3 regions of the Halioxenophilus sp. WMMB6 genome follow, and region 3 is predicted to be linked to each of the others. Evidence: predicted binding sites of a transcription regulator. Region 3 holds the regulator's gene; each other region holds the start of a gene.
The links. Region 3 encodes FNR, which switches genes on or off when oxygen is low (the NO sensors DNR and NnrR bind a similar motif). Its sites were predicted from a motif close to TTGATCTAGATCAA; they were not measured.
Positions count from the first base shown of each region.

Region 1: the regulator FNR is predicted to act here: its motif matches at 3,894-3,907, upstream of ccoN (cytochrome-c oxidase, cbb3-type subunit I).
Region 2: the regulator FNR is predicted to act here: its motif matches at 2,302-2,315, upstream of SBL51_RS07540 (GbsR/MarR family transcriptional regulator).

Region 1 is NZ_JAWMQR010000003.1:193,441-204,024, reverse strand. It holds gene pyrC (dihydroorotase) at 1-1,041, opposite strand, end outside; gene SBL51_RS09875 (flagellar protein MotY) at 1,258-2,244, shown strand; gene SBL51_RS09870 (argininosuccinate synthase) at 2,407-3,627, shown strand; gene ccoN (cytochrome-c oxidase, cbb3-type subunit I) at 4,053-5,501, shown strand; gene ccoO (cytochrome-c oxidase, cbb3-type subunit II) at 5,518-6,129, shown strand; gene SBL51_RS09855 (cbb3-type cytochrome c oxidase subunit 3) at 6,156-6,392, shown strand; gene ccoP (cytochrome-c oxidase, cbb3-type subunit III) at 6,389-7,288, shown strand; gene ccoG (cytochrome c oxidase accessory protein CcoG) at 7,461-9,035, shown strand; gene SBL51_RS09840 (FixH family protein) at 9,212-9,754, shown strand; gene SBL51_RS09835 (heavy metal translocating P-type ATPase) at 9,751-10,584, shown strand, end outside.
Region 2 is NZ_JAWMQR010000002.1:398,146-408,729, reverse strand. It holds gene SBL51_RS07545 (phytase) at 1-1,974, shown strand, start outside; gene SBL51_RS07540 (GbsR/MarR family transcriptional regulator) at 2,422-2,976, shown strand; gene SBL51_RS07535 (cytochrome ubiquinol oxidase subunit I) at 3,152-4,519, shown strand; gene SBL51_RS07530 (cytochrome d ubiquinol oxidase subunit II) at 4,516-5,520, shown strand; gene SBL51_RS07525 (hypothetical protein) at 5,819-6,145, shown strand; gene SBL51_RS07520 (hypothetical protein) at 6,270-6,641, shown strand; gene SBL51_RS07515 (PepSY-associated TM helix domain-containing protein) at 6,675-8,171, shown strand; gene SBL51_RS07510 (hypothetical protein) at 8,200-9,246, shown strand; gene SBL51_RS07505 (CHAT domain-containing protein) at 9,424-10,584, shown strand, end outside.
Region 3 is NZ_JAWMQR010000014.1:17,095-27,678, forward strand. It holds gene SBL51_RS22335 (NAD-dependent epimerase/dehydratase family protein) at 1-247, shown strand, start outside; gene SBL51_RS22340 (ArnT family glycosyltransferase) at 269-1,813, shown strand; gene SBL51_RS22345 (phosphatase PAP2 family protein) at 1,842-2,525, shown strand; gene SBL51_RS22350 (Hsp20/alpha crystallin family protein) at 2,761-3,177, shown strand; gene fnr (fumarate/nitrate reduction transcriptional regulator Fnr) at 3,272-4,009, opposite strand; gene SBL51_RS22360 (coproporphyrinogen-III oxidase family protein) at 4,157-5,356, opposite strand; gene SBL51_RS22365 (hypothetical protein) at 5,345-5,476, shown strand; gene SBL51_RS22370 (hypothetical protein) at 5,884-6,027, shown strand; gene puuE (allantoinase PuuE) at 6,563-7,474, opposite strand; gene SBL51_RS22380 (purine nucleoside permease) at 7,738-8,859, shown strand; gene SBL51_RS22385 (adenosine deaminase) at 8,869-9,885, shown strand; gene SBL51_RS22390 (amidase) at 10,001-10,584, shown strand, end outside.

The sequences.
Region 1 (10,584 bases), on a different contig from region 3:
GCGCTTCTCCAGCACGCGCCACTGCAGGGTTTCACCCGCCGCCAGTGGTGTTAGTGGTTCACCGGGGGCGAGCTCCAGCGAGGCGGGCATCTGCCACGCGCTTTTTTGCAGGGTGATCTGCTGCTGGTTGCGCGGCAGCCCGTAAAAATCCGGCCCATAGAAACTGGCGAAGGCCTCCAGTTTGTCCAGGGCGTCTTCCCGTTCAAACACCTCGGCATAAAGTTCGATGGCGGCATGTGCCGTATAACAACCGGCGCAGCCACAGCTGGTCTCTTTGCGGGCGCGGGCGTGGGGTGCGGAGTCGGTGCCGAGGAAAAAGCGTGAGTCGCCGCCAGTTGCTGCTTTTATAAGTGCCTGCTGATGGCTGTTGCGTTTGAGGATTGGCAGGCAGTAGTAGTGCGGACGAATGCCACCCACCAGCATGTGGTTGCGGTTGTAGAGCAGGTGGTGGGCGGTGATAGTGGCGGCCATGTGGCTGCTCTGTTCGCTGACGAAGGCAACGGCATCGGCGGTGGTAATGTGCTCCAAGACAATTTTCAATGCGGGGAAATCTTGGCGCAGGCCGGTCAGTGTGCGGTCGATGAAGACCTTTTCCCGATCAAAAATATCGATCTCGGCATCGGTCACCTCTCCGTGCACTAACAGCAACATGGATGCTGACTGCATGGCATCAAGGGCTGGGTAGATCTTTTGAATGTTAGTGACGCCGGAGTCGGAATTGGTGGTAGCGCCCGCCGGGTAGAGTTTACAGGCAACCACGCCGGCGGCTTTGGCGGCGTGAATGGTCTCGGCGGTGGTGTTGTCGGTGAGGTAGAGCACCATCAGCGGCTCAAAGGGGAGGCCGGCGGGAATCTGGGCGGCTATCCGCTCTTTATAAGCGAGCGCGCTGTCGGCGTCGACCACCGGCGGCACCAGGTTCGGCATCACAATCGCACGGCCAAACTGCCGGGCCGCATCACCCACGGTGGTGGCCAGCGCTGCGCCGTCACGCAGGTGAATATGCCAGTCATCGGGTTGAGTGAGGGTGAGTGTTGCCGTCATGCGTTGGTCTCGTGCAAGTGGTTAGCCGTAAAGCCGCGCATGATAACACGTTCCCACCGGGCCAGCAGTGCTCTGCCCGCACTCCAAACTCAAGAAAATTCGCTTTCGGCCGACTACTATTGTGGTAATGGTATTTGCGCGCTGCCACTGGCGCAGAATTTCTCTGATGTGGCCGCTCAGAAACTCAATCCCCTTGGTTTGTTTAAGGTAACCGCGATGAATCTCACCTCTGCACGCTTCTTCTGGCTGCTGACGCTGGTGCCGGCCGCGTGCCTGTCGCCCGCTCGCAGTAGTTGGGCATTGCAGTTCAGCCCACGCCTGGAGAGTGCCGAGTGGTTGGTGCAGGGTTCGCAATTTGAGTGCCGCATATCCCAGCCCATTCCCGAGTTTGGCGAAGCGGTGTTCCAGCATTCGGCCGGGGAGAAGCTCCATTTTCAGTTGCTGGCCAGTACGCCACAGATGAAAGCGGGCAGGGCCGCACTCACTGTAACGACACCAGTCTGGAAACCCGGCGGCCGTATCCAACAACTTGGCTATGTCGATGTGGTGGAAGAGAAGGGTGCCATCAATGTTGATGAAAAAATGGCCAGCCGGCTGTTGCAGGAGCTCTATGACGGTAAGCAGGTGGAGTTTGCCCGGCGCGCCTGGTACGACGACAACAAGGTGGTGAAAGTTGGCCTCTCCAACATCAACTTTCGCGGTGCCTACGACAAATACGTTGGCTGTCTGGCCGAGCTGCTGCCGGTCAATTATGGCCAGATAGAGCGCACCTCGCTGCAGTTTAAAGCCGGTCAGGAGGAGCTGACTACCGGCGAAACCGAGTTGTTGGACGATATCATCACCTACTCCAAGGCCGACACCCAGGTGCGGAGCCTTTTTATTGATGGCCACTCCGACAGCGAAGGCCCACGCGCCGAAAATCTGGAGATCTCTAAACGCCGTGCCGAGAAGGTGATGCACTATCTGATCAACGGCGGCTTGGATCCTAGCGCCATTGTCACCCGCTGGCACGGTGAGCGTTATCCCGTCGCCAGCAATCGCACGGCCGATGGCCGGGCCCAGAATCGCCGGGTAACCGTGCGCCTTAGTAAAGAACCACCACCAGAGATCCCCGAGTTCGACAGCAATGAAGAGCCGGAGACCCTCGATACCCAAGCCATCCTCGATAGCCTCGGGCCGCCCGCTGCCACCGATACGCAGTAGTGGTTGCGGTTAAATAAGCGCCTGTTGTCAGCCACAGGCGCTTATTTTAGACATAGATGTCCGCTCCCTCGCGCCTAACCACTGGGCACAGTGGCAAATAATCGCTACAATGCGCGCCGCTTCTTACCAGGGGCTTAGGGCCCTATTTTTGGGAGTTGATCAATGTCCGAAGTTAAAAAAGTTGTTTTGGCCTATTCTGGTGGTTTGGATACTTCGGTAATCGCCCGCTGGTTGCAGGATACCTACCACTGCGAAGTGGTTACCTTTACCGCCGATATCGGCCAGGGTGAAGAGGTAGAGCCTGCCCGAGCCAAAGCCCAATCTCTGGGTATCAAAGAGATCTATATCGACGATCTGCGCGAAGAGTTCGTGCGCGATTTCGTCTTCCCCATGTTCCGCGCCAACACCATCTACGAGGGTGAATATCTGCTCGGAACCTCCATTGCGCGGCCGTTGATTGCCAAGCGCATGATTGAGATCGCCAATGAGACCGGTGCCGACGCAGTGGCACACGGTGCTACCGGTAAAGGCAACGATCAGGTCCGCTTTGAGCTGGGCGCCTACGCCCTGAAGCCCGGCGTGCGCGTTATCGCCCCCTGGCGTGAGTGGGATCTGACCTCCCGCGAAAAATTGATGGCCTATTGTGAGAGCCACAAAATTCCAGTCGATTTCTCCTCCAACAAAAAGAAATCTCCTTACTCCATGGACGCCAACCTGCTGCACATCTCCTATGAGGGCGGTATTTTGGAAGATCCCTGGGCCGAGGCCGAAGCCGATATGTGGCGTTGGACGGTAGCCCCAGAGCAGGCCCCCGAAACCCCCACCTACGTGGAGCTCAGCTTTGAGAGCGGTGATATCGTGGCGGTGGATGGTGTGGCCCTCACCCCTGCCCAGGTGCTGGCCAAGCTCAATCAAATCGGTGGTGCCAACGGTGTTGGCCGGCTCGATATCGTTGAAAACCGCTATGTCGGGATGAAGTCGCGCGGCTGCTATGAAACTCCTGGCGGCACCATCATGTTGAAAGCGCACCGTGCCATAGAGTCGATCACTCTTGATCGTGAAGTGGCCCACCTGAAAGATTCGTTGATGCCCAAGTACGCCGAGATGATCTACAACGGCTACTGGTGGAGCCCAGAACGCAAAATGTTGCAGGTGGCTATCGATGAGTCCCAGCAGTTCGTCAATGGCGACGTTCGCGTCAAGCTCTACAAAGGCAGTGTCGAAGTGGTTGGTCGACGCTCCAGCCAGAGCCTGTTCGATGAAAAAATCGCCACCTTTGAAGACGACGCCGGTGCTTACAACCAGAAAGATGCGGAAGGCTTTATTAAATTGAACGCTCTGCGTATGCGCATTGCGGCCAATAAAGGGCGCACCAATCTTTAAACCAATGCGGGCAATTTAGGCTCGCATTTTTTTGGCTGGGCGGGGAGAATAGCCGCGCTTTAATCTGCCAATAGCAACCAAAGCCGCGCCAATTGGCTCGGTTTTGGCAATGAGCCTCGCTTATCTTTGTTTTAAAAATGGCCAATATTTTGGCCGGAGAGGTTCGCCAGAGCACAAAAATTCAACAATATCTGGTGGTGGTAAAAGGCCAGTTGATAAGGCCTTCGGGTGTGATTTTTTATTAAACAAAGGTAACCTATAGGCCCTTGATTAGAGTCAAGCGGAATAACAACCCAATTATTACAATCCGTCGCGTTTAGCTCCGCGCACACAGTCGTGTGCATATTTCGCTAGCAGCGTGATTAAACCGGGTTTTCCGCCTTCCAGGTTTTTCTGCAATTCTTAAAAACTATTAGGACATCACTATGAGTAGTCATCCTGTAGCAGGGGAGCAGCCAGCTTACGACCTAAAAATCGTACGCCAGTTCTCTATCATGACCGTGATCTGGGGTGTGGTTGGCATGGCCGTCGGTGTGCTGATTGCAGCGCAATTGGTTTGGCCACAGCTGAACGATATCCTGCAACCGTACACTCACTTTGGCCGTTTGCGACCGCTGCACACCAACGCGGTTATCTTCGCCTTCGGTGGTTGTGCACTGTTTGCCACCTCCTACTATGTGGTGCAGCGCACCTGTCAAACCAAACTCTTTGGCGGCATTTTGATTCCGTTTACGTTTTGGGGTTGGCAGGCAGTCATCGTGTTGGCGGCAATCACTCTGCCACAGGGTATGACCTCTGCCAAAGAATACGCCGAACTGGAGTGGCCAATCGATCTGCTGATTGCCGCGGTTTGGGTCTCTTACGCGATTATCTTTTTCGGTACTATCGCCACCCGTAAAACCTCCCACATCTACGTGGCCAACTGGTTCTACGGCGCCTTCATTCTGACCATCGCCGTGTTGCACATCGTCAACAGCGCTTTCATCCCGGTAACCTTCACCAAATCCTACTCCGCCTATGCCGGTGCCATGGATGCCATGGTGCAGTGGTGGTACGGCCACAACGCGGTGGGCTTCTTCCTGACGGCGGGCTTCCTCGGCATGATGTATTACTTCGTGCCCAAGCAGGCCGAGCGTCCGGTTTACTCTTACCAGCTCTCCATCGTGCACTTCTGGGCATTGATCTCTATCTATATCTGGGCCGGTGCTCACCACCTGCACTACTCAGCACTGCCCGACTGGGCGCAGAGCCTGGGTATGGTAATGTCTCTGATTCTGTTGGCGCCCTCCTGGGGCGGTATGATCAACGGTATCATGACCCTCTCCGGTGCCTGGCATAAACTGCGTACCGACCCAACCCTGCGCTTTTTGGTGGTATCGCTCTCCTTCTACGGTATGTCTACCTTCGAAGGGCCGATGATGTCGATCAAAACCGTCAACGCACTCTCTCACGACACCGACTGGACTATCGGCCACGTGCACTCTGGTGCTCTGGGCTGGGTGGCTATGATCTCTATCGGCTCCATCTACCACCTGCTGCCGGTACTGACCAACCGCAAAGAGATGTGGAGTGTGAAACTGGTGAACACCCACTTCTGGCTGGCCACCATCGGTACCGTACTGTACATCGCCTCCATGTGGGTAAACGGTATTACCCAGGGCTTGATGTGGCGCGCCTTCAACGCCGACGGCACCCTGACCTACAACTTTGTTGAAGCGGTTAAAGCCAGCTACCCAGGCTACACCGTGCGGGTTATCGGTGGCGCCTTCTTCCTGATTGGTATGTTGTTAATGGCCTATAACATGTTCCGCACACTGTCTGCTGAAGCTCGCGAAAAAGCCGAGCAAGCGGCCGCTGATGCCCAAACGGCCTGATTGAGGAGAATACCCCGTGAAGAACCATGACATAGTCGAGAAGAACATCATTCTGATGATCGTACTGACTTTGGTGGCCATTAGTTTTGGTGCCCTGGTCGAAATCGTTCCTCAATTCTTTCTGAAAGAGACCACCGAACCCGTCGCCGGCCTGAAACCCCTGCCTGCGCTGCAGCTGGAAGGCCGCGATATCTACATCCGCGAAGGTTGTCACGTCTGTCACACGCAGATGGTTCGTCCTCTGCGTGCCGAAGTCGAGCGCTACGGCCACTACTCGGTTGCCGGCGAGTCCGTCTACGAGCACCCCTTCCTGTGGGGCTCCAAACGTACTGGTCCAGACCTGGCGCGTGTGGGTGGTCGCTACTCTGACGACTGGCATAAAGCGCACCTCTACAACCCACGCAACGTAGTGCCCGAATCCAACATGCCGGCCTTCCCCTGGTTGTTTGATAACCACCTGGATGGCAAGCACACCGGCGACAAGATGGCCGCACTGCGTAAAGTGGGCGTGCCCTATACTGACGACGATATCGCCGGTGCCAAAGAGGCCGTTGAAGGTGTCACTGAAATCGATGCACTGGTGGCGTATCTGCAACAGCTGGGTATTTTGCTGAAGCAAAAACGCTAATTCACATCCGCTTTGATTGAGGTTGAATGATGGAATCGGATCTTCTTAACAACTTGCGTGGCATCTCCACCATCCTGGTGATGATCGCCTTCTTCGGCGTCTGCTGGTGGGCCTTCTCCCCCAGCCGACGGGCCAAGTTTAACGAGGCGGCCAACCTGCCGTTTGCCGATGCCATGGAAAACAAGCAATCAGAGTCGTCGTTGAACTCATTGAATAATGCCGGTGAGCCTGATACCGGAGACAAGGGGCAAGAAAAATCATGAGTACTTTCTGGAGTTTGTGGATCATCGGCCTGACGTTGACCAACTTGGGGCTGGTGCTGTGGATCCTGCTGGCCAACCGCAAGGTGGCCTCGCGTGACGATGCTGAACCGGAAAACAAAACCACCGGCCATTCCTACGATGGCATTGAAGAATACGATAACCCGCTGCCCAAGTGGTGGTTCCAGATGTTTATCGCCACCTTTGTGTTTGGCGCTATCTACCTGACTCTCTACCCAGGCCTGGGTACTTGGAAAGGGGTGTTGGGTTGGACTTCGCACAACCAGCTCGAGCGTGAGCAGGAGAAAGCCCGCGCCAGCTACAAAGAGTCGTTCGACGTCTACAGCCAGATGCCTATCGCGGAGCTTGCTGAAGATCCGAAAGCGATGAAGATGGGTACCCGGCTGTTTGCCAACAACTGCGCCGTCTGCCACGGTGCCGATGGCGGTGGTAACTTTGGTTTCCCCAACCTGACCGACCACGACTGGCTCTACGGCGGTGAACCGGAAGCCATCAAAACCACCATCACCCACGGTCGCGTGGCGGCTATGCCGGCCTGGAAAGATATCCTGGGTGAAGAGAAGATTGCTGACGTGAGCCAGTACGTACTGAGCTTCACTGATCGCGCTGAAGATGAAGAGGCCGTCGCCGCCGGTAAAGAGATCTTTGCTCAGAACTGCGCCGCCTGTCACGGTGCCGATGCCAAAGGCATGCACGCCACCGGCGCGCCCAACCTGACCGACGACACCTGGTTGTACGACGGCAGCGCTAAAGGTATTCGCCAAACAGTCCGTAATGGCCGCGGTGGTACCATGCCTGCCCAGGCTGAGAAGCTGCGTGAAGACAAAATTCATCTGCTGGCAGCCTACGTCTACAGTTTGTCGCTCGACAACGAGTAACGGCTCGCCGTTGTGCTCGTAAAAAGGCTGCAGCGCTTCACCGGCTGCAGCCTTTTTTTATGGCTGAAAACTGTGTTCTATAGCCATAAAGTGTGGCCACTGGCCTCCATTTGGCTTAGCTCAAATAGTTTGTTTTTTTCTTAATTAGAATAAAACGAATTAAGGCGCTAGAATGCGTTCTCGCCGCCAGACCCGTTTTCAAGCCGGTCGCCGCACAGGCATCATCGCTGCGACGAGCCGAACGCTGCAGTACCCTATAAAGGCGCTTATCCGCCTTCCGCTGACAACCAACGACAAGCAGGTAACTACCGTGGTTGATAAAATCCCCGTCCATGAAGAGCCGGTGAAACAGGCCGACACCCACACCAACCTCTATCAATCCGCCAATAAGGTCTACGTTCGTAAGATCGATGGCTTCTACCAAAGTATTCGTCGCTACACCGGTTTGCCGCTGCTGCTGGGCTTTGTCATCATGCCTTGGCTCACCATCGACGGTCGCCCGGCAATGCTGTTCGATCTGCCGGCCCGTAAATTCCACATCCTCTGGTCCACCTTCTGGCCCCAGGATGGCATGTTGCTCGCCTGGTTGTTGATCATCGCCGCCTTTACCCTGTTCACCGTCACCACCCTGGTGGGCCGGGTCTGGTGTGGCTTCACCTGCCCGCAAACCGTGTGGACCTTAATGTATATCTGGGCGGAGCGGGTATTTGAAGGTGACCGCAACAAGCGTATCAAGCTCGACCGCCAGGATTGGAATGCAGAGAAGGTGGCCCGCAAAAGCGGTAAACACGCTACCTGGCTGTTGATCGGTTTTATTACCGGTATCACCTTTGTCGGCTACTTCACGCCGGTGCGCGGGTTGCTGTTGGGCTTTATTCCCCATGTTGGGGAGGCGGGTGTGGTCACCTGGAATATCGCGCCGGCGGCTGCCTTCTGGACTCTCTTCTTCACCGGCATGACCTACCTCAACGCCGGCTGGATGCGCGAGCAGGTCTGTAAATACATGTGCCCCTACGCCCGGTTCCAGTCGGTGATGTACGACAAAGAGACCCTGGCGGTGCACTACGACAAAACCCGCGGCGAGGCGCGCGGCCCGCGCAAGGCCGGCGAAGATTACAAAGCCAACGGCAAGGGTGACTGCATCGACTGCTCCTGGTGTGTGCAGGTCTGCCCGGTGGATATCGATATTCGCGATGGTTTGCAGTATGAATGCATCAACTGTGGTTTGTGTGTCGATGCCTGTAACAGCGTGATGGACAAGATGGGCTACGAGCGCGGTTTGGTGCGCTTCACCTCCCAGGATGCCCTGGAGACTGGCCACACCCGCTTCTTCCGGCCGCGCCTGTTTGGTTACTCGTTTGCGGTAATCGCCATGCTGTGTGCGTTTGTCTACGCGATCTCCGATCGCGAGCCGCTGTCGGTGGATGTGGTGCGCGACCGCGGCACCCAGATGTACCGCGTGCGCAACGACCAGATCGTCAACGTCTACACCGTGAAGATCAACAACATGGACCGCTCTGACCACACCTACGACATCACCGTGCGCGGCGATGGCCCCTATGAGTTGTCGCACCGTCCGGTCTACCTGGAAGAGGGCGAGGTGTTTACCGTGCCGGTACAGGTGAAGATCCCCCGGGATCAGGTCACCCACGAGCGCAGTGAGGTCTACATCACCGTCACCGCCGCCGAGGATGAGAGCATCACCGCCGAGCAGGAGGCATCGTTTATCGCGCCGTTACCAAAATAGGCGTAGTTGAAAAACCCAACTAGGCGCAGCCGGAAACCAGGCTCCCCAGCCTAACGGGGCCGGTTATACCGCCGGCCACATCCCGGTGTGGCGGGCAAAGCTGGCCAAGTGCCTTGGTTTGTATTGTAATATGGCCCCTTTTTAAGCCTGCAGAGGTCGATGTTTTGGAGTTACGTGTGACAAGTGAACCCGGCAGTAAACCCTGGTATCGAGAATTTTGGGCGTGGTTCATCCTGGCTCCGTTAATTGCCTCGATCATCCTCTCCGGCATGATGGTGTTTACCGCGGTACGCTTCGGTGACGACGAAGTCACCGTCGACTACTACAAAAAAGGCCGTCTTATTAACCAGAGTATGGAGCAGGTGGAGCTGGCCGCGAGCCTGGGCCTCTCGGCTGATATCACCTTCGATCTGGAACTCGGCGAAGTGCTGCTGCGCCTGCAGGAGAGCGCCAATACCCCGCTGCCCGAGGAGCTTACCCTCTATCTCGACCATCCCGTGAGCGAAGAGCTGGATCGTATCCTTACCCTAAAAGAGGTGGCCCCCGGTTACTACCGCGCCGACCTCGACTCACGCCCCGATTTCCGCTGGTACCTGCGTCTGGTGCCCGGCGATGCCCCCATCACCACAGCGGAAGAGGCCACCGCGCCCGAGCACTGGCGCTTGAACGGCGAAATCGATTTTCGTACCAGCCAGCAGGTACAGCTCCAGGCTCCATGAGCGACCAGCCAGCCGGGGCCTGCTATCACTGTGGCCTACCGGTAGCCGGCAACAGCCACTACCGCACACAACTGGCCGGCGCAGAACGCGAGTTCTGCTGCCCCGGCTGCCAGGCCATCGCCGAGACCATCCACAGCGCCGGGCTCGACAGCTTCTACGACTTCCGCACCCAGGCCAATCAGCGCCCCGACCTCGAAAGCCTGCGCAAAAACTACCAGGTGTACGACCTCGCCCCTCTGCAGCAGGAGTTTGTGGTGGCCCCCGAGGCTGGCACTGATCTGCGCCAGGCGCAGCTGCTGGTGGAAGGGCTCACCTGTGCCGCCTGTGTCTGGCTGATCGAGCGCCACCTGTTGGCGGTGCCGGGTATCACCCTGGCGCGGGTCAACGCCAGCACCGGCCGTCTGCACCTGGCCTGGCACGACGACGAGATCAAACTGAGCCAGATTATGGCGGCGGTGGCGGCCATCGGTTATCAGTTGTCACCGGCCACCGAAGATCAGCAACAGGCGCTGGCCCAGCGCGAGCGACGGCAGGCATTGATGCGCATTGGCGTGGCTGGCTTTGGCATGATGCAGGTGGGCATGGTGGCGGTGACCATCTACGCCGGGGCCGACGACCACTGGCTGGTCTTCTGGCGCTGGGTCAGCTTATTAATCGCCACACCGGTGGTGTTGTTCAGCGCCCGGCCCTTCTTTACCGCCGCCTGGCGCGCCCTCAAGAACCGCCACCTGGTGATGGATGTGCCGGTCGCGCTGGCCATCGCCTTTGCCTACAGCGCCAGTGTCTGGGCCACACTCAGCAACCAGGGTGAGGTCTATTTCGATTCGGTC
Region 2 (10,584 bases), on a different contig from region 3:
CAGTTACGCATCGGAATATTGTCGATAAAAGCCGTGGCTGCCCTAGTCATCGGCGCCAGCCTCCACGCTTGTGGGGGCAACCTGCAGTCCACGGCTGGGGCTGGGAATGAGGCATTAACCTGGCAGCCGAGTGCCGTTGCCACCGCTAGCCTGGATCGCCTGGTGCTGGCCAGCAGCGGTTTGACCCTGCTGGCGGTGTCGGGCCAGGGGCTGGAGTTGCGCAGTGGCGACCAGCAAGTGCTGGACCAGCTGGCCGGCAGCTTTGAGCAGTTCGACGTGCGGCCACTGGCCCCGGGACGCTGGCTGGTGGCGGCGGTCGACGACACGGCCCAACGAGCGCTGGCGGTGGTGGTCAGCGACCAGCACTTTGGCCAGGCGGTGACCCTGCCCACACAGGAGTACGCGCTGTCCAATGCCTGCCTCTATCAAGCCGCCCACGCCAATGCCAGCGCGGACAACTATCTGTTTGTGGTGAGTGAGCAGGGCGCCGGAGGCCAATGGCTGTTGGGCAGTGGCGAACAGCTGCTGGCCGAGCCGCTCCTGGTTCGCAGCCTGCCAATTCCGCCCAGTGCCAGCTTTTGCCAGGTGGACGACGCTTTTGGCGATCTGTTTGTCAATGAAGAGGCCGTCGGTTTGTGGCGTTTCCCCGCCGCCGCTGAAGCCCCCAGCCAGCGCCAGCCGGTGGCCATGGTCGCCCCCTTTGGCGAGATCGAGGGGGAGGTGGGCAATATGCGGGTGGTGCCCGGTGGCCTGCTGCTGATCGACCCGAAAGCGGCGCAACTGCACCCGCTACAGCGCCAGCCGCAGGGCTGGAAGCACTGGCCGGCCAAGCCCCTGGCTGAAATCGCCGACGGCCAACAGCTGCACGCCACCACAGCCGACGGCGGCCTGGCCTTAACGGTGCGTGACGACGACAGCGGCCGCTGGTGGCAAACCCAATTCGCCTGGCCCGCGCCCGAGGTCCGTGCGCCTGCGCCGCTGCCGGTGGTGCGCCCGGCGGTGGAAACCGATACCGCCGACCAGTTCGGTGATGCCATGGATGACCCGGCGGTGTGGATCAATCCCGCGCAGCCACAGCAATCCCTGATCTTGGCCACCGATAAAAAGCGCGGCCTGCGCGTTTATGGTCTGGACGGCCACCAGCGGCAACTGCTGGATGTCGGCCGCCTGAATAACGTGGATGTGCGCAGCGGCGTTAAGGCCGGGCCGCACACCCTGGCAATCGCCGCCGCCAGCCATCGCGACCTGAACGCCATCAGCCTGTTCACCATCGATGCTGCCACTCGGCAGGTTGCCCACGTGGCCGACATCGCCACTGGGTTGAGCGAGGTCTACGGTTTTTGTCTCTATCAGCCGGACGAAGACCACCTCTACGCCTTTATCAACGACAAAGACGGCACCTACCTACAGTACCGGATTGATGCCAGCCACTTTACCGGCACAGAGGTACGCCGCTGGCAGTTGTCGAGCCAGCCCGAGGGCTGTGTGGCGGATGACCGCAACCGGCGCCTGTTTATCGGCGAAGAGGACGTTGGTGTTTGGGTACTGGCCGCCGAACCTGATGCCCCGCTTGCACTGCAGCCGGTGATCAAGGTCGGTGGCTTGCTGCACGATGATGTCGAGGGCTTGGGGCTCTATCACCACGCCGATGGCAGCAGTCAGCTGGTGATCTCCAGCCAGGGCAATGACAGTTATGTGGTGGTCAATGCCGAGGCACCGTACCAGGCCGCAGGCGCATTCCGCATCGCCGCCGCGGCTGGCCAGGGTTTTGACCAGCAGGGCATCGACGGGGTCTCGGAAACCGATGGCCTGGAAGTGGTGGCCGCCAATTTAGGCGGCATCTGGTCCCAGGGGATGCTGGTGGTGCAGGATGGCCGCAATCGCATGCCCGAGACCCGGCAAAACCTGAAACTGGTGCCCTGGAGCCAGGTGCAGGCGCTGTTGGCACCGGCAGCCTCGGTGGCGGCGCAGTGAACAGACCGGGAAGCTTAGCCTGCGCCGAGGCTGGCAGCTCAACCGCTGGCCTCGGCGATCAGCACCCATAACAGCCACATAGCCGCCGCTTTACACAATACCCATGACCTGCAAATCGGTACTCCCGTGGCGGCGGGTGGCCAGTGGGCTTCTGGCGCGCTTGGGGTGAGACCACTCGGGCTAAACACCACCGGCGCAGGCTGGGCCTGGCTGCCGGTGCCTATCGATTCCCGCCTCAATGACTATCACCACCCGCAGCCCCGGCAAGCTTCGCGTAAGTGGGCACTCACCAATAGCGCCGCCGACGGCCATCCTCCTTGAAAGCGTTTGACTTGGCTCAAGTCTCTATTCTAAACTTTCAAAAATTACTGAAAGTTTAGAAGTCTTTCCTGAGCGCACCTAGCCCGCAGTAAGCCCGCAATAAACCCGCAACCGAAAGGTACCGCCATGAAGATGAGCCCCGATACCCAGGCCTTTGTTATGCACTTTGGCGAGATGGGTTCCCGCTGGGGGTTTAACCGCACCGTTGGCCAGCTGCTGGCGCTGATTGTGATCAGCGAAAACCCCCTCTGTGCCGACGAGCTGATGGCGGCGCTCTCCATCTCCCGTGGCAATGTCAGCATGGGGTTGAAAGAGCTGCAATCCTGGCGCCTGATCAAACCGGTACACACCCCGGGCGACCGCAAGGAGTACTACGCGGCGGTGGGGGATATCTGGACCATGGGCATGCGGGTGTTGGAGGAGCGGCGCAAGCGCGAGATAGACCCAACCCTGTCGCTGCTGCGCGATCTGTTGATGGAGAGCGAAGCCAACGAGCAGTCCAATTACGCCCAGGGGCGCATGCAAGAGATTCACGACCTGTTGGAGCTGGTGGCCAACTGGTCGAGTGACCTGCAACGGTTAAACCACGACAAGCTGCAAACGCTGATGAAACTGGGGGCCGGAGTGGGCAAGGTTCTGGAGTTTAAAGATCGACTCCTGAAGAAGGGCGATGGCGACTAACGCCGTGGATTTATCGTCGCGCTTCGCCACGTTGTTTTAATTCTATTCACGCTAGTGCGGAGCCCATTGGGCTCATCCTTCTCTCGATAATAATAATGGCCGCTTATCCTCCGTTTTATGGGGGAGGGTTGTGCTCGGCCGCAGGAGGACAATTTTACGTATGAGGTAACAAAAAATGTTAGATGCCTTGGAGTTGTCGCGCATCCAATTTGCCGCCAACATCAGTTTTCATATTTTATTCCCCTCCATCTCCATCGGCCTGGCCTGGTTCCTGTTTTATTTTAAATTGCGCTCCAATCTCTCCAACAATCCGGTGTGGATGCGCGCCTACCGCTTTTGGGTAAAAATCTTTGCACTCACTTTTGCCCTGGGGGTGGTAAGCGGCATTACCATGTCGTTTCAGTTTGGCACCAACTGGCCGGGCTTTATGGCGACGGTGGGTAATATCGCCGGCCCGCTGTTGGGCTACGAGGTGTTAACCGCGTTTTTTCTGGAGGCGACCTTCCTGGGGGTGATGCTGTTTGGTATGCAGCGGGTGCCCAACTGGCTGCACACCACCGCCACCTTAATGGTGGCGGGGGGCACCAGCCTGTCGGCCTTCTGGATTATTGCGCTCAACTCCTGGATGCACACCCCGGCCGGTTTTGAAATGATCGATGGCGTTGCCCACCCGGTCGATTGGCTGGCCATTATTTTTAACCCCTCCATGCCCTATCGCCTGGCGCATATGGTGATGGCCTCGTTTTTAACCAGCGCTTTTCTGGTGGCCGGAGTTTCGGCTTACCGCCTGTTAAAGGGCGATCACAAACAGGCACCGCGCCTGGCACTGAAAACAGCGATTCTGTTTGCCGCGCTGCTCGCCCCCTTGCAGATGTTTTTGGGTGACCTGCACGGCCTCAATACCCTGCATCATCAGCCGCAAAAAATCGCGGCGATGGAAGCGGTGTGGGAGTCCGAGAACGGCGTGCCACTGCTGCTGTTTGCCTGGCCGGATGAACAACAAAAAACCAACCACGCGCAAATTGCCATTCCCAATCTGGCCAGCGTGATTCTCACCCACTCCACCAATGGCGAGTTAAAAGGGCTGAATGATTTTGCCGAGCGGCCGCCGGTGGCGCCGCTCTTTTTTGGCTTTCGCATTATGGTGGGTGTGGGCGTGGCCATGTTGACGGTGGCCTGGTGGGGGGCGGCCTATTTAATTCGCAAACGCACTCTGCCCAAGCTCTACCTGCGCACACTGACCCTGTTTGCCTTTTCCGGTTGGCTGGCAACACTGGCCGGTTGGTATGTGACCGAAATTGGCCGCCAGCCCTATCTGGTGAGTGGCGTGTTAACCACCCGCGATGCGGTCACGACCATTGCCCCGGCCAATATCGGTCTGTCGCTGGCCATGTATTTAACGGTCTATGCGGTGTTGTTGGTGGCCTACCTGCACACCCTGTTTTTAATGGCCCGGCGCTCGGTGGCGGTGGAGGAGTTTGAAACCGACACCGTGCCGCCCGGCCAGCCCACGCCATTTGTAACCAACGAGGTGTTGTCATGATCAGCGATGCCATGCTACCGACTATTTTTATGGGCTTAATCGGCATTGCCATTTTTGCCTACGCCGTACTCGACGGCTACGACCTGGGGGTGGGTATTCTGCTGCCCACCAAGCCTAACCGACAGGAACAGCGCGATCAGATGATCGCCTCCATCGGCCCCTTCTGGGATGCCAATGAAACCTGGCTGGTGTTGGCGGTGGGGCTGCTGTTGATCGCCTTTCCGGCGGCGCACAATGTTATTTTGCGCGAGCTCTATCTGCCGGCGACGACCATGTTAATTGGCTTAATTGTGCGCGGTGTGGCGTTTGATTTTCGCGCGAAAGCGATCACCAGCCACCGCCTGTTGTGGGATCGCGCCTTTAAAGTGGGCTCGCTGTTAACGGCGCTTACCCAGGGCTATATGTTGGGCCGCTATGTCTTGGGTTTTAGTCAGGCGCCCGAGGCCTACGGCTTTGCCCTGTTGAGCAGCCTGTGTGTGACCGCCAGCTACGCCTTTATCGGCGGCGCCTGGCTGGTGATGAAAACCGAAGCTGAACTGCAGTCCTGGGTGGCCCGTGCCACCCGCCGCGCGGCCTGGTTGGCGGCGCTGGGCATCTTGGCGGTATCGCTGGTCAATCCGCTGGTCAGTAGCGAGGTGTTTCAGCGCTGGTTTAGTTTCCCAGCGGCGATTTTGTTAATGCCTCTGCCGCTGGTCTGCGTCGGGCTGTTTATTGTTATGGACCGCTACCTGGCGCACATGCCCCACCACCAGGACTTCGGTTGTTGGATTCCCTTTGTGGTGGCGGTCACCGTCTTCTTCCTCTGCTTCAGTGGCTTGGCCTACAGTTTTTATCCCTATGTGATTCCCGGCCAGTTAACCGCCATGGCGGCGGCCAGCGCGCCGGAGTCGCTGCGCTTTATTCTGGCCGGAGCCCTGGTGGTGGTACCGATTATTCTGATCTACACCGCTTTCTCCTATCGCGTCTTCTGGGGCAAGGTGGGTGAACTGCGCTATTACTAGCGGTCAGGCTTCACCCCCTCCCCAGCTGAGCGGGGCCGCAGCCGGGAAAATTGCGAGCGGCCGGAAAACACGGTACTGTTTTGGGCCGTGCCCGGCTGTCGTTATGATGCCAGTGTTATGACTTAAGCGTTACAACTGAGGCGTTATCGGTTCGAGCGTCATTGGCTCGAGCGTGATTAACGCACAGCGCGAGCTGGCGGAAAAACGAAAGCTGCTAGCGCCCCGGGCGAATACCCAGTTGGTTGAAGGATTTTCCATGGCCTGTTTCCCTTGCAGATTGCTTGGGCCCCGAGCGGCATTGCTTAGGATTAGCGCACTACTCCTGCTGTTATCTCCCCAGGTGTTGCTGGCCGCCGAAGAGCACCACTTCGGGCAGTTCTCCTTTTATACCGAGCCACAACTACCCCAGTGGGTAAAGCCACTGGCACCGGGCAAGAGCCATGGTCTGCCCCAGGGCCAAAATGTTGAGTACCTGCTGCTCGACTCACAAATCCACGCCCTGCCTGGTGATTACCAGGATTACGAAGCCAACCGCTTAATAGAGCTGGTTAAGCTGTTACAGCAAAGTTTTATTGAGGGTGCCGGTCGGACCCGCCCGGCCATTGCTGAATTGCCCGATGTGTAAAAATCACTCCACAGGTACGGTCCCACTATCTGCGCAGCTCCCCCGGAGAGAGTGTGGTGGAGTACTTTGCCAATATGAGTGCGGTACTGGCCATGGTGCCGAGTACCGCTATCTGTTGTTGCGCGTGGATAAGGCCTACTACGAGGCTGACTATCAGCAGGCGTTGGCTTATCTGGAGCAGTTAACTATCGCCACCGGCGGCGATTATGAACAGCAACTGCTAAAGGCTGAACTGCTGTTCAATCTGGGCGAGCGCAAACAGTACGATAAACTGCTGATTCAATTAATTTCCCAGCAACCGGCTAATGAAGATCTCTTTTTATCGGTGTTGGGGCTCTTTACCGTGTTTGATCGCTTTGAAGAGGCGGTGCTGGTGCTCGATATTTTAGAAAAAGATTTCAGCTACCGCTTCGATCTTGACCTGTTGCGTTCGGTGGATGAGTTCCAAGCGCTGGCGGAATCCAAGGCGTTTCAAAATTGGCTGGCCAGCCGTTAGCGTTTGAGCAGATGGTAACTAGGAGGTGAATGCATGCGGCGGCTGGTGAGTAAAATACATCGCTGGTTGGGTTTTTGTGTGGGCTGCCTGTTTATAATCACCTTCGCCACCGGTGCGGTTAATGCCCTGCATGAATTACTCGAGCGTTTAGACGCCCACCAGCTGAGCCGCCTCTACCGCTACCAGCCGCAGACTCCGGCCGAGCAGGCCGCCGCTCTTACGCAACTGACCAGCCCCGCTTTCAACTCAACTGGCCTCACCACGGCGGGCATCGAAAAATCTGCCCTGGATGAGATTCAACTGCCAACCGCGCAGGCCCCCTTTTATCGTCTGGTGCAGGGCAATCAATCCTGGCTCTTTGCGGTTGATAACCTCAACCAGGGCACCCTGGCCGAGGCGGCGGGCGCTGGTCTGTTTGGCGCTGTGCTCTATCTGCACCGCACCTTCTATTTGGGCTTTAACGGGCCACTGGGCATTAACGGCGCGCAGCTGGTGGCGGTGGTGGCGCTGCTGGCCTTGACCATCGGCCTGTTGGGTGTCTGGTTGTGGTGGCCGCGCCGGCGGCAGTTTCGCTGGCAGAACCTGGTACCGCGCCGGGCCGAACGACGGCTGTTTTATCAAAGCCATATGAGCGCCGGTGTGGTGGTGATTACCGCCATGGCGCTGTTTGCTGTGACCGGCAGCGGTATCGCCTTCTACCAACAGACGCGGGCGCTGTTGGGTGTTAACGCCAATGTCACACCACTGGCCACCGCTCTGGCAGTGGAAAACAGCTGGCCCGCCTGGCTCAAGCAGGCCTATCAACTGATGCCGGCCGAAGCCGAGCTGCGCACGGTTAAGTTTGAGCACAAAAATACGGGCGGAGCGAACAGCGCCGGTGGCGAGCCAAGCCAAATAGAATTGAATTTTTGGGCGCCGGGTGACTGGTTGGGTATCGCCAATAATCGCGTACTGATTGAACCGGCCAGCGCCCGCATTATCGCCGCCGACCGTTTTAGCGAGCGCCCATTGAGCGCCAAGCTATACACCTTGATGATCCCCCTCCACACCGGCCACCACCTGCCCCTGTTTTACCCGCTGCTGTTGCTGCTGGTAGGCCTGTTGGGTAGCTCAATGGTCGCCTCCGGGCTGATCAGCTTTATTGTTAAACCGCGCCGGCGGCAAGCAACAAAGCCGGCTGCACCTGGTTCATTGGTGGCGAAAACCCTGCGCCGGCAGGTGGATCAACAGTTGGCTGAGTGGCGCCAGCAGGCCGAAGTTGGCGCTGTGGTGCGTTTACGCAGCGGCGACATGGCTCTGCTCGACCGCGCGCTCCTCTTGGAGTGCGAACAGTTATTGGCCTGGCGGACAGACGAGCAAACCGAGCCCTATCTGCACCGGGTATTGGCGGCGCTGGCTGAGCGGGTTGGCGAATTAAAGGCCCAATTTGCCAACGAAACGGAAGCCCGCAACAATCCCGCGTTAACGACTGTGCTCGAGGTACAGGCATTACTGGAAGAGAAGGCGCGTATCTGCCGGGTAATTCCCTGAGTCATCGCAGCGCCCATCAGGAGTAACCATGAACCCTTTACACCAAGCGATTATCAAACGCGACCAGGCACGCGTGGCCGAGTTGTTGGCCCAGGGTGCCGACACCGGCGTGCTCTCGCGCAATGGTCGCAACGCCTTTGAGGTGGCCGAGTTCACCGAGAATTTACCGGCCATGGTACTGCTGGCCGGGCCCGACATTCTGCACACGGCCGCCGATAATTTATGGTGCGCCGCGATACGCCGCGGTGACTATGGCCTGGCCGATATTCCCCCGGCCCGTTTAAACGATGCCCTCTGCGATGCGCTGCTGTTGGTCGACAGTCAGCTCTGGTCTGCGTTACCGGAGACTTATCGGCAACCGGCCAACCTACAGACGCGCTGCCTTAAGCAGCCGGCACTGGTCAAGCTATTGCCCCATGACCTTATTTTTCAGCCGGAGTTTTATCAACCGCTGTTAACCGAGCTGAAGCTGTCGCACTGGCCAAGGCCCTGGCCGGCGGCGCTGGTGGCGACGGCTATTGAGCTCGATGTTAATCATCACTACTACTTGCAGGACGGCGATTACACGCCGGCGATTGCCCAGCGGCTGATTGCGTCCGATGGCAGCCTTTTGTATTGCATTCCTGAAGCCCTGCGCGACGCCGACCTCTGTCGGTTGGCCATGACCCGGGGTTATGACCTGGGCGCCGTGCCCGCCGCGGCCTGGAGCGATGAGCTGGTGCCGTTAGCCCTGGCATCCCTGGCGCGCGCCGGCGGTGGTGTGGTTGGCCGCCCAGGCGGGTGGCAGGCGTCACTCTCTGCCGACAGTCTCGCTCGGGTGCCCGAGCCGCTGCGCAGTTATGAGATCTGCTTGAACGCGGTCACTTCTAATTATCAGGCCCTGGCCTGGGTGCCCCAGCAATACCGGGATGTGGCCATGTGCGTGGCGGCGCTGGAGGGGCGTGAGCTGATCGGTATGCAGATCATTGAAATTCTCGAGCAGGTGCCGGAGGCCATTCGCACGACGGTTGAGCAGCAGGCCAATTTCACCCACCACATACAACCCGGCGAGTATGAGGATTGGGATCTGGAATAATTAATCACGCGCCAGCTTTTTTCTGTCGGTTGATTCCGTTATCGGCGCAGCCATTCCATAAAGTTTATTTGACTAACCCGCGCCGCTTCTAATTGCAAAAAAGCTTTTCAGCCTGGCGAGTGCATGGGCTATAACGGGCCGCACGCCATTCACCTCTCATCGGCTGAGAGCTTCGCTATGAAAATAGATATCGAAGAGTGGCTGGCGGCGGCCTTTGCTGCCGATAGCCAGCAATTTTCAGAATTGATCGCCGAGTTACCGCCCTCCACCAGCCAGTCTACCGCCGTGCAGCTGGCCGCTGGCAGCCCGTTGGACTCCCGGGTTTACGCTCTGCGCTCGGTCTCCCAGGATCACTCCGTCGGTGGCGAGCCCCAGTTGGCCATCGGCCTGGCGACGCTGGGGCTGGCCCTGTGCCAACAGGCGTTTGCCCGCTATGGCCCGGGTGTGGCCGATACCTTCCCCTTTGGCGTTGCCCAATTTGCCCTGGATGCCCAGCGCGCCTACGACCGCGCCGGCCGCTACCGGGAGCAGTTGCAGGTGATCGAGCAGGCGCTGGCCTGGTTGCAGGCCAATCACACCGAGCCGAAGCTGCAGGACGATCTGATCTTTGCCCGCATCGAGGCGTTAATCTCCCTGGGCGAGTTGGAAGAGGCCAGCCGCTCGCTGGCCGAACAGCAGCAGGCGGGCCGGGCGCACCACCATCTGTTTACGATCTTGTCGGAGCGGCTTAACAGCCGGCTTAAATCTGCCACCGAAAGCAAAGACCAGCGCAGTTTGGAGCAGCGCCTGGCGGCAGAGCGCAAAGACTCGCTGAAATCGGTGATTGGCAGTTTGCAGGGGCTGGCGCCGGAATTTGCCTCACTATTGGGACAGCTCAACAGTGAGGTGGATAGCGAGCCGGATACACTCTCGGCCAGTGACGCCATCGCCAAAAGTCATAGCCTCTACCAAAAAATGGGGCAATTTATGGAGGGGATGGCCTCTGGTGCCGGCCAGCAGATTGCCCTGAATGGCGAGATTCAACGGGTCTCTGCCGTCTTGGCCGACCCGCTGCAGGGGCGGGAGGCCAAGGCGCTGCGCACTAACCTGGTGAGCTTGGAAAATGTGCGCGCCCAGGCCATTGAAGCCGGTTTGGAAGAGACCGCCGTCGATACCCTCTGGCCGCTCTATGTCTGCTACAAGCGGCTGCAGATGTTGGCCAAGGCCATTGAGGCGCTGCAGTTAATTCGCCGCTGGCAGGCGGCGCGCCGGCTGCAAATCAGTGACCCGCTCAAGCGCGCCGGCATTACCCAGATGTACCCGCTGCTCTATGTCGAACTGGCCGCCCGCCTCACCGAA
Region 3 (10,584 bases):
ACCCCACCGCATACTTAATATCGGCAATAATAAGCCGGTTAAACTCTCTTACTTTGTCGAACTGTTGGAGCAACTGCTTGGTTGTGCTGCCGTTAAAAATTATGTCGGCATGCAGGCGGGGGATGTTTACCGAACCTGCGCCAACATCGACCGTATCCATGCATTGGTTGGCTTTACGCCTGCGACACCGATTGAAGTGGGCCTGGAGCGCTTTGTTGAGTGGTTCCGGGAGTATCGGCAACTCTAGTTTCAACAGGCATGGTTTGCGATGACGGAGCTTGATAACACGCCACACACCCCTGCCTCTGTATGGCAGAGCGTTGGTTTAAGCGCAGTCTGGCGTAGCCCGGTTGTACTCTTCTATAGTCTACTTTTGTTGGCATTCTGCTACCGTTGTTACCTTATCTGGCAGCCCTATGTTGGCCTATTTTACGATGAGATCTACTACTACCATTGGTCATTAAGCCCGGATCTCGGTTACTACTCCAAGCCGCCAATGTTGGCCTGGTTGATTGGGGCGTTCACCTCTATTGCCGGTGACTCCAAAGAGGTGATTAAATTTTCTGCACTCTGTGCCTGGACGCTAACCAGCTGGGTTGTCTATCGGATAGGTTCTGATTTTGGTGGGAGGCACAGCGGTGCCGCCGCCGGCCTGCTCTTTTCCAGTATGCCCTTGGTGGGTTTCTACAGCCTGTTTATTACCACGGATTCTGTGCTACTGCTTTTTTGGTCGCTCAGCCTTTGGCAGCTGTTGTGGGCTTTTAAAACCGGGGCGCTCTATCGTTGGGCTTTAGTGGGGCTCTTTGCTGGCTGCGGGATGCTGAGTAAATACAATTTCGCAGTATTTCCTCTCACGGTTTTTATCTATCTGTTACTCAATCGTGAGCGGCGGCCGATACTGTCGCAAGCGGGCCCTTGGCTGGCGGTGCTTATCTCCGCTGCGCTGTTTTCACTCAACGTCTATTGGAATTACCAAAATCATTGGGTCTCTTGGCAGCACACCGCCGAGATCTCACAGTTGTCGGGCAATTTGATTCATCCGCTGAAATTGCTTGAGTTTCTGGTGAGCCAGCTGTTTCTGTTGGGCCTGGTGAGCGCCTATCTGTTGTGGCGTAACTGGCGAATGGTAGCGAGCCTTATCCATCAGCAGGAGTGGGCCAGAGTTGTTTTGTGGCCTGGTGTTGGCCTGTTGACCCTCATCGCTGTGCAGGCGCTGTTTAGCCGAGCCTTTGCCAACTGGGCTGCGCCGGCACTGATTAGCGCGGTGCTGCTGCTCGGCGCTGTGTTGCGGGAGAGGCCGAAGTCTTTGATGGTGGCGGTTGTCTGTAACTGGCTGCTATTGGCGATTTTTTATCACTACCCGGTGCTACTAAAGCAGGCTGGCGTTGAGTCGACCACCAAGAATAATCCATATGAACGCGTGCTGGGTTGGGATGAGCTCGGCAATCGCTTGCAGCACTATAAAGCAGACTATCCCGCAGCCGTGCTGGCGAGTGACTCGCGCAAGCTGCTGGCCTATTTCGGTTACTACCTCTATCCTGGCAGCAATAATTTTGCCTATTGGAACGAAGACGCTGGCCACATTCAGGATTACTACGATTTAAAAAATAATTTCAGTTATTGGCAAAATAACGATAGGCAGGAGTTTCTTTTTCTGACCAACAGCCCAGTAGCTGCACCGTTCATAGAACGATTTATGGACGTTCAACTATTGGAAACAATTCAAGATTATCATGTTACATCTGGCAAGCTCTTATATATTTATTGGCTAAGAGGGTTTCATGGTTATGGAGAAATGGTTCCTAAACAGTAGAACTCTAATACCGCGTTTGGATGTGGTCTTGTTTTTTGTAACAACGATCGTTTTTATTCTGTGGCCTGAGATCGATCTGTCCGTCAGTAGCACCTTTTATCACCACGGCTTTAATCTGGCCGCTCAACCGGAAGTGGTATTTATCTACCGCTTTTTCGCTAAAATTCACTTTCTTTGGTTGCTTATTCTGTTGGCCCTGCTTCTGCTCAGCCAATGGCAGCTAATTATTAAGCGGGGCGCCAGTAACTGGCATAAACTTCGGCAGGCTTCTGGTTATCTGTTTGTATCACTGCTGCTGGTGCCTGGCCTGCTTGTTAATACACTGTTAAAAAACAACACCACTGGGCGAGCACGTCCTGGTGATATTACTATTTTTGGCGGTGATTTACCCTTCACTGCACCACTCACCTATTCCGGCGCCTGCGATACTAACTGCTCCTTCGTCAGTGGTCATGCCGCCATTGCTTTTTTTACGATAGCCTTGGCCTGGGTGTTTGGTGATAGACGCTGGTATGTGTTTGGCTTTGCACTTGGTTGTTTGGTTGGGCTGACGCGCATTATGCAAGGAGGCCATTTTCTGAGTGATGTGGTTTTTGCTTATTGGGTGGTGCACTTTGGTTGTCAGTGGTTGGCTGAGTGCTTCCGTTTGGATCCAATTTTTCATAGTCCAGCTACCACCGCTTACCCGCTGCCGCAACTCTCTAATCGATAGCAGAGTAGTTATTGCCCGCCTTAATTAACTGTGCGGCTAGATATGCCAACTTGGTATTGGCTATGGTTGACGTATCTCAAAAAAATAATGTCTCCCAGTAGTACCTTAACGGGCATGTTGTACTCAAAGGTTGGTGAGCGAGAAAAGGTGGGATTTGGCAGTGTAGTGTTTGGTGTGTAGTTCGCTCTAACCTTTTTCTAAATGCAATGCATAGTGATTTCAGGAGGGAGTAACCATGAGTTTAGTACCACGCAATTCACTTTGGGATATCGATAACTTCTTCGACTCTTTCTTTGCCCCCGGGGAAGGCGCTGCCGGAGTGTTCGCACCGCGGGTAGATATCAAAGATAAAAAAGATCACTACGAAATTCGTGCTGATCTGCCAGGCGTTAAAAAGGAAGACATTCACGTTACCGTGCACAATGGCCTGCTAACCTTGGATGCCAAAATGGAGAGTGACGAGAAGCAGGAAGAGGGCGATAAAATCATTCGACGTGAACGCCGGTTTGGTAGCTACCAGCGCAGCTTCAATTTGGGGCCAGGTGTGCAGGAGAGTGATATCAGCGCTCAGTTTGAAAATGGCGTGTTAACCTTGCAGGCGCCGAAGGCACAAGAGTTGCCACCCACACAAAAGAAAATTGAGATCAAATAGTGATGGACGCTGCTGTGGCCAACTCTGATGGTTCAGCCCAGCGTAGTGGTAGAGCTGGAGCAGAAGAGTTGTAAGCAGCAGCGCTTATGACTGGCTAGCGGGAGCCGACTTCCTGTTCGTAAGTGCAGTGAGTACCGGCCAGTTCGCTTAACCCCACCAAATCGATGATGGTGATGTCCCGCTGGCTGACCGCGATGAGCTCCTCTTTTTGGAAGCGTCGAATCAGGCGGCTAACGGTTTCTATGGTCAGACCCAGGTAATTGGCGATGTCAGTGCGTGACATGGAAAGGCGGAACTGGGTTGCTGAGTAGCCGCGCTGAGAGTAGCGGCTGGAGATGTTGATGAGCAAAGCGGCCAATCGGTCTTCGGCTGAGCGTTTGCCCATCATTAACAGGAACTCATTGTTGCTTTGGATCTCTGCCGAGAAGAGGTTATAAAGCTGCTGCTGCAGGGCTGGTACTTTCTGTGACAAGGTGTCCAGCTGAGCCTGGGGTAAAAAGCAGACGCTGCTGGTCTCTAATGCCTCTGCGAAGGTGTTGTGAGTTTTGCCGTGATAAGCATCAAAACCCAAAATTTCACCAGGGAATGCAAATTCTGTGATCTGACTATCGCCGTTGGTGGCGATCACAACTGATTTGAAGCTGCCAGAGCTAATGGCGTACAGGCCATCAAAGTGGTCGCCTGAGTGGTACAGCGTTTCGCCGGCGTGGAGTACCCGTTTCTGCTGGACAATCCCCTCAAGATGATTGATGTCCTCCCCGGATAGGGTGTGGGGCAGACAAAACTTGCTGACGGCGCAATTGCTGCAGCGAACGTAGTTACTGTTGGCCATAGCGTTTTAAAATCCTAGGCGGGTGCGGTAAAGGGAGAGTGTACAAAAAAAATGGCGAGAGTGCATGCCTTCAAAGAAGGTAAATCGTAAGTAGCTAATAAGCAAGTTATGCGGGCTAAATGGCGCCCCTATCGCATGAATGGTTAACTAGTGCGCCAAGTTGCTATCGAACAGTGCTGCCAGCTCGGCTGCGAACCAGCGCCCTGAGCCGGTCAGCCCAAAGCTGTTGGCATCATTTTGCAGTATGTTATCGGTTTTTAGGCAGTTCAGCACTGCCATCTCATCGGCAAAATAATCATCAAATGGCTGCTGCCACCGCTGTTCAAAATCTCTCTTGCTAATACTTTGATTACAAAGAAGTTTTTCGGCTACAAACTGACGAGCCCGGTCATCCTCGTTGAGATACAACCCCCGGCTAATCGAGTGGTTCTGTTTAACCACCTGTTTGGTGTAGTCGCGCAGGTGGCGCTGATTCTGCCACAGGGCTGACGGTGTACGGCTGATCGCCGATTGGCCTATTCCCAGTTGAAAATCAAAGGGTTGGCTGCCGTAGCCCCGGTGAAAGCTATACAGAATGCCGTGCTCGGCAGCGTTATAGAGTGGGTCGGTGTTGCGCATAAACCCAACAGCGCCGAGTGGTGCGTAGCCTTGGGTCAGCCAGAACTCTGCCGCCAGATTTTGCAGGCTCACCAGTGTATTGGAGTCAGGTATCTCAGCTTCATTGAGTTGGGCCTGGGTTTGAAAGGTCGCCGGCTCGAACTGAAAGTGGCGCATAAACACACGTGTCGGCTGAAGCCTGGCAACCTGCTTTAAGGTGGCAGCGAAGCTGGCTTGCGTTTGGTAGGGGAGGCCGTAGAGCAGGTCGATGCTAATCAGCTTGATACCAGCCTGACGGGCGGCTGCGACCGCATCCTGTACCGTTTGGCCGGTATATTTACGGTTGGTGGCCTGCTGGACATCCACGTTGAAGTCTTCCAGACCAAATTGAACACGATTAAAGCCCAGACTTTTGATGAGTTGTGCCATTTCAGAATCGAAGAAGCGCGGGTCAATTTCGATACAATAATCCCGGTCGGGGCTAGTCGACACACCAAATTGGTCACGTATACCGCTCATCAGCCTGCGCAGCTCATCGGCCAACAGAAAGGTGGGGGTGCCGCCACCAATATAGAGCTGTTTTAACGGTGATTGGGTGAGTGGGGTGTCATGCAGAGCCTCGCCATACCACTGGATTTCACGCCGGAGCATATCCACATACTGTGCAGCCAGACCATATTGGCGGGTGACAACGATATTGCAATTGCAGAAATTACATACTTCGCGGCAGAAGGGGACGTGGACACACACAGCAAGCTGCCGGCACTCACTGCTTATGTCACGCAGGGCAGCGGCATCCAGGTTGAAATCCGTGAGCCGGTCAACGAGTGGTTGTATGGCTTGGATGCCTGGCAGATTGTGCAGTTTTGACCATATGTCTGTTGCTGGCGGGGAGAATGTGGCCATCGAAGTACTAATCCTAATTATCTAATAGACGCTCTCTGGGCCGTCACTGTTTGGCTGGCCCCCCTGCTTATGCGTCACGCTTTTGTGAATCTCTGCTTTCACTTGCGCGCCGCAATCGGCGGTTATCGTTATTATCCAGAGCAACCTTGGCTCCTCGCAAACGCTATGGGCGCCTATCCTGCGTCCATCTGCTCTAAATCAATTGCCAAGTTACTGTAACTACTCCCCACCACAACAGGTTGACATGTGTCAAGCCCCTGGGGGCGCCAAGGCGTAGTTTGCAAACTGTGGAGAGGGCGAATGACTTCTCCAAAATTGCCGGCTGCGTCCGGTAAAAGAGTAGCAAGCCAAATCGAATTGAGGGTTCAAAAATGTATATTGATACCGTTGTTTTGTCTGGGATTATTGTTGTTGTTGCCACTGCCGCCGTGGTGATCTATGCAACTAAATTTATGGTCAGTCATATTCGTGAAGAGTTGCGAAAAAACCCACCGGACGCACCTGCCCATAAATAGTTAAGCGGTTGATTGGTATTTTCGGGTAGCCGAGTACGTCGGGAAATGAGCGCATAAACTTGAACACTTGTATTGTTTGCGTGTAGCGCTAATTAGCACGGCTATTTGGGGAAAGCGGGTGAATAACTGTGCGCAATCCCTAACATGAATGTCGTTAAAATCGAATCCAGGTGTTACCGCTGATCGAGTTCCGGGTTTGGTCAGCGAGTGACCACTCCTATCTCGCCCGTTGTCTGAATCTGGTCTGAGTCGATAGTGCTCTTTACTGTACGGAAAATGGATAAGCCCGGCCGATTTAAATACCAGCGGGCGACTTCGCTGTTGTGTAGATAGAAATCGTTAATAGTAGAAAGAGCCGTTAATAAAAAGCAAATAGTGGTAACAAACCATTCACACGCTTCCGTTGCTATTTGGGGATAATGGTCGGCTTGAAATATTGTTCGGTGATAGCCCCGCCTGAGTGAGGGTCCGGGGCTGGCGGTTTAATTAACTGTTGCGTGGCAAACGGTGTAATCCATTGGCCTGCTATTAAAAATCACGCTGATATTGGCGGGTGTACCGCTTGCCAGTGACGGGCGATATCCAAACGGGTGGCTACCCACACTTGCGAGTGCTGCTGCACATAATCGAGAAACCGCTTGAGTGCCATCGCCCGTCCAGGGCGGCCAACCAGTCGGCAGTGCAGGCCGATATTTAACATCTTCGGCGCGGTTTTTCCCTCTTCGTACAAAAAGTCAAAACTGTCTTTTAAATAATTAAAGAATTGATCGCCGGCATTAAAACCCTGGGGCGTGGCAAAACGCATATCGTTGCTGTCGAGGGTATAGGGCACGGTCAATAACGGCTCTTCAAAATCGTAACACCAGTAGGGTAGGTCATCGCCGTAGGAGTCGGAGTGGTAGGCAAAGCCACCGTACTCGGCGACCAATAAACGGGTATTGGGGCTGTCGCGACCGGTGTACCAGCCGAGCGGCCTGCTGCCGGTGACCTGGGTGTGCAGCTCAATGGCCTGGGCCATCATCTCCCGCTCTTGCTCTATTGCCATGTCCTGATAGTGGGTCCACTTCAAGCCGTGACAGGCGATCTCCCAATCGGCCTTGAGCATCGCCTCCACCGCAGCCGGATTTTTGGCCAGTGCCTGGCCCACACCAAACACCGTCACCGGCAGCTGTCGTTCAGTGAATAGCCGGTACAGACGCCAGAAGCCTGCCCGGCTGCCATACTCGTAGATTGACTCCATGCTCATATGGCGCTGGCCGGCAAAGGCCTCCGCACCAATAATCTCCGACAGAAATCGCTCCGAAGCCGGGTCGCCATCGAGAATGCAATTTTCCCCTCCCTCCTCGTAGTTGATAACAAACTGCAGGGCGACGCGGGCATTGTTGGGCCAGTTGGGTGCCGGGGTGGTGGCGCCGTAGCCGATAAGGTCGCGAGGGTAAAAACTCATTGCTGTTCTCCGTGGGTGGCTCGTGGCCGATCTTCTGTGGCAATCATTCGCTTGTAGGGCGTGAGGATAATATTGGTGCCCGCTGGTGGAAAGTGCGACTGTTTTGCCTTAGCTTGGTGCGTGCTTAGCCGGCTAGTCTGTCCGCCAGGGGGCTATCCGCGTTACCATTCAAAAAATTGACCAACTAGACAGCTTTGGCACCAAGCCTGCTTGCGATATGGCCAAGCTTAACCATGAAATTAAAAATTGGGGGAAACCAATACATGAGAGGAGAACAAACGGTGACATTCTTTAACCGCTATGGGGTACTGGCCGTGGCGCTATTGGTCGGTCTGTTGACTGCCTGTGGTAAGCCAGCTGAACCAGAGGCAACCACCCCTGTGGCAGAGGCCACCAAGCCCATCGAGGTGAAAGTGGTGGTGGTTACCATGTTTGAAATTGGCGACGACAGCGGTGATACCGCCGGTGAATTCCAGCGTTGGAAGGAGCGCGCCGGCCTCGATACCCAATTTGCTTTCCCGCAGTCGCACCACGATCTCTATATGAACACAGAAACCGGCGTGCTGGGTATGGTGACCGGCATGGGTACCGCCAAATCCACCGCCGCCATCATGGCGCTAGGGCTGGACCCACGCTTCGATCTGACCCACGCCTACTGGTTAGTGGCGGGCATCGCCGGTTTCGACCCGGCCGACGCCTCCATCGGCTCCGCCGCCTGGGCCGAGTACCTGGTGGATGGTGACCTGGGCCACGAAATCGACGCGCGCGAGATTCCAGAAGATTGGCCCACGGGTTACCTGGCGCTGTTTGCCAAAGGTCCCTATCAAAAACCCAATCCTCCCAACCAGGGTGAAATGTTCCACATCAACGGTGGCCTGGCGCACTGGGCCTATGGCTTGACCAAAGACATTGAGCTGCCAGACCAGGCGCCCATCGCTGAATTGCGTGCCGCCTATACCGATTTCCCCAACGCCCAGAAGCCTCCCTTTGTACTGCTGGGCGACAACGTCTCCGCCATGACCTTCTGGCACGGCGAGTTACTGAATGAGTGGGCCAACCAATGGGTGAAATACTGGACGGAAGATAAGGGCGAATTTGTCTCTTCGGGTATGGAGGATACCGGCACTGCTCAGGCGCTCTTCTACCTCGACCGAGCCGGTTTCGCCGATTACGATCGCTTGATGGTGCTGCGCACCGCCAGTAATTTCAGTATGCCGGTGCTGACGGGGCAGAGCGCCGTGGAGAGCTTGACGGGCGATGGTGAAGATTACGCCGGGCTCGATATGGCACTGGAATCTGCTTATATCGTCGGCAACACCGTGGTGAGTGAAATCCTCAACAACTGGGCCACCTATAAAGCCCGTGTGCCTGGCAGTGAAGAGTAGGGGGCGGTGATGGCTGATCTCTCCGACTTGATTGCCCAGCTCCCCAAAACCGAGCTGCACATACATATTGAAGGTTCGTTGGAACCGGCGATGGTGATGGCGCTGGCGGCGCGCAACGGCGTCACTCTGCCGTATCAATCCGCTGATGAGTTGGCTGCACTATACGATTTCGACAACCTGCAATCCTTTTTGGATCTTTACTACCAGGCGACCGATGTTCTGCAAACCGAGCAGGACTTCTTCGATCTCACCTGGGCCTACCTGGAGCGCTGCGCCGCCGACCGGGTAGTGCATACCGAGATCTTCTTTGACCCACAAAGCCACACTAGCCGCGGCGTCAGTTTTGGCTCTGTAATTGGTGGCATCACCGCCGCTTTGGCCAAAGGCGAGAGTGAGCTTGGCATCAGCAACCAGTTGATTATGTGTTTCCTGCGCCACCTGCCGGAAGAGGATGCCCTGGCCACCTGGGCGATGGCACAACCCTACCTGGCGCAGATTGCCGGAGTTGGGTTGGACTCCTCTGAACACGGCTTCCCACCGGAGCTGTTCCAACGGGTGTTCGCTAAAGCCAAGGCGGCGGGGTTGAAGTGTGTGGCCCACGCCGGCGAAGAGGGGCCGGCCGAGTACATCGAACAGGCGCTTGATCTGCTGCACGTGGACCGCATCGATCACGGTGTGCGTATCACTGAAAGCGAAGCGCTGATGACCCGCGCGGTGGATGACAACATGGCGCTCACCGTCTGCCCACTCTCCAATGTGCGCCTGTGCGTCTACCCGAATATGGCCGACCACCCACTGTTGGCGCTGCTCGATAGAGGCCTGCGGGTGATGATCAACTCCGACGACCCGGCCTATTTTGGCGGTTACCTCAATCGCAACTATGCCGCAGTGGCCGAAGCCCTGCAGCCGACGGCGGCGCAGTTAATTCAGTTGGTGAAGAACAGCTTTCTGGCAAGCTTTCTGCCTGCTGAGCAACAGCAGCACTGGTTGGCCGAAGTGGATCGCATCTCTGCTTCATTGAGCTAGGGCGCTGTGGTTCGACTGCTACCAGTTCATCTTAAAACTTGACCAAGTGGACAGGTTATGACAAACTGCCGCTCGAATTTTAAACAATGGCTTCTGCCTGCGAGAACGACATCCCATGCTGCCCGCCGCTCCTGAATTCGTCTATCTGTGTGAGACGTCCGAGCGGCTCTCGGCTACTGCCACTCCCGGCGGGCCACTGCAGGGATTAACCCTCGGCGTCAAAGATCTGTTTGATATCTCCGGCCTACCCACGGCGGCGGGGAATCCTGATTGGCTGGCGACTCACCCAACACCAAACTCTACCGCCCCTGTCGTACAGCAACTGCTTGCGGCAGGGGCACAGCTGGTTGGTAAGACCCTCACCGATGAACTGGCCTATAGCCTCAATGGTGTGAATATTCACTACGGCACTCCGCTGAACCCCAAGGCGCCCACTCGCCTGCCGGGTGGCTCCAGCAGCGGCTCGGCGGTGGCGGTGGCCAAGGGGGTGGTGGATATTGGCCTGGGTACTGATACCGGCGGCTCCATCCGGGTGCCGGCCAGTTATAACGGCCTTTATGGCCTGCGCCCGAGCCATGGTCTGGTCAGCCTAGAGGGCTGCATGCCCCTGGCGCCACGTTTTGATACCGCCGGATGGTTAACGCGGGATTTGGCCACCCTGGCCCAGGTGGCGTCTGTGTTACTGCCACCGCAAACGGC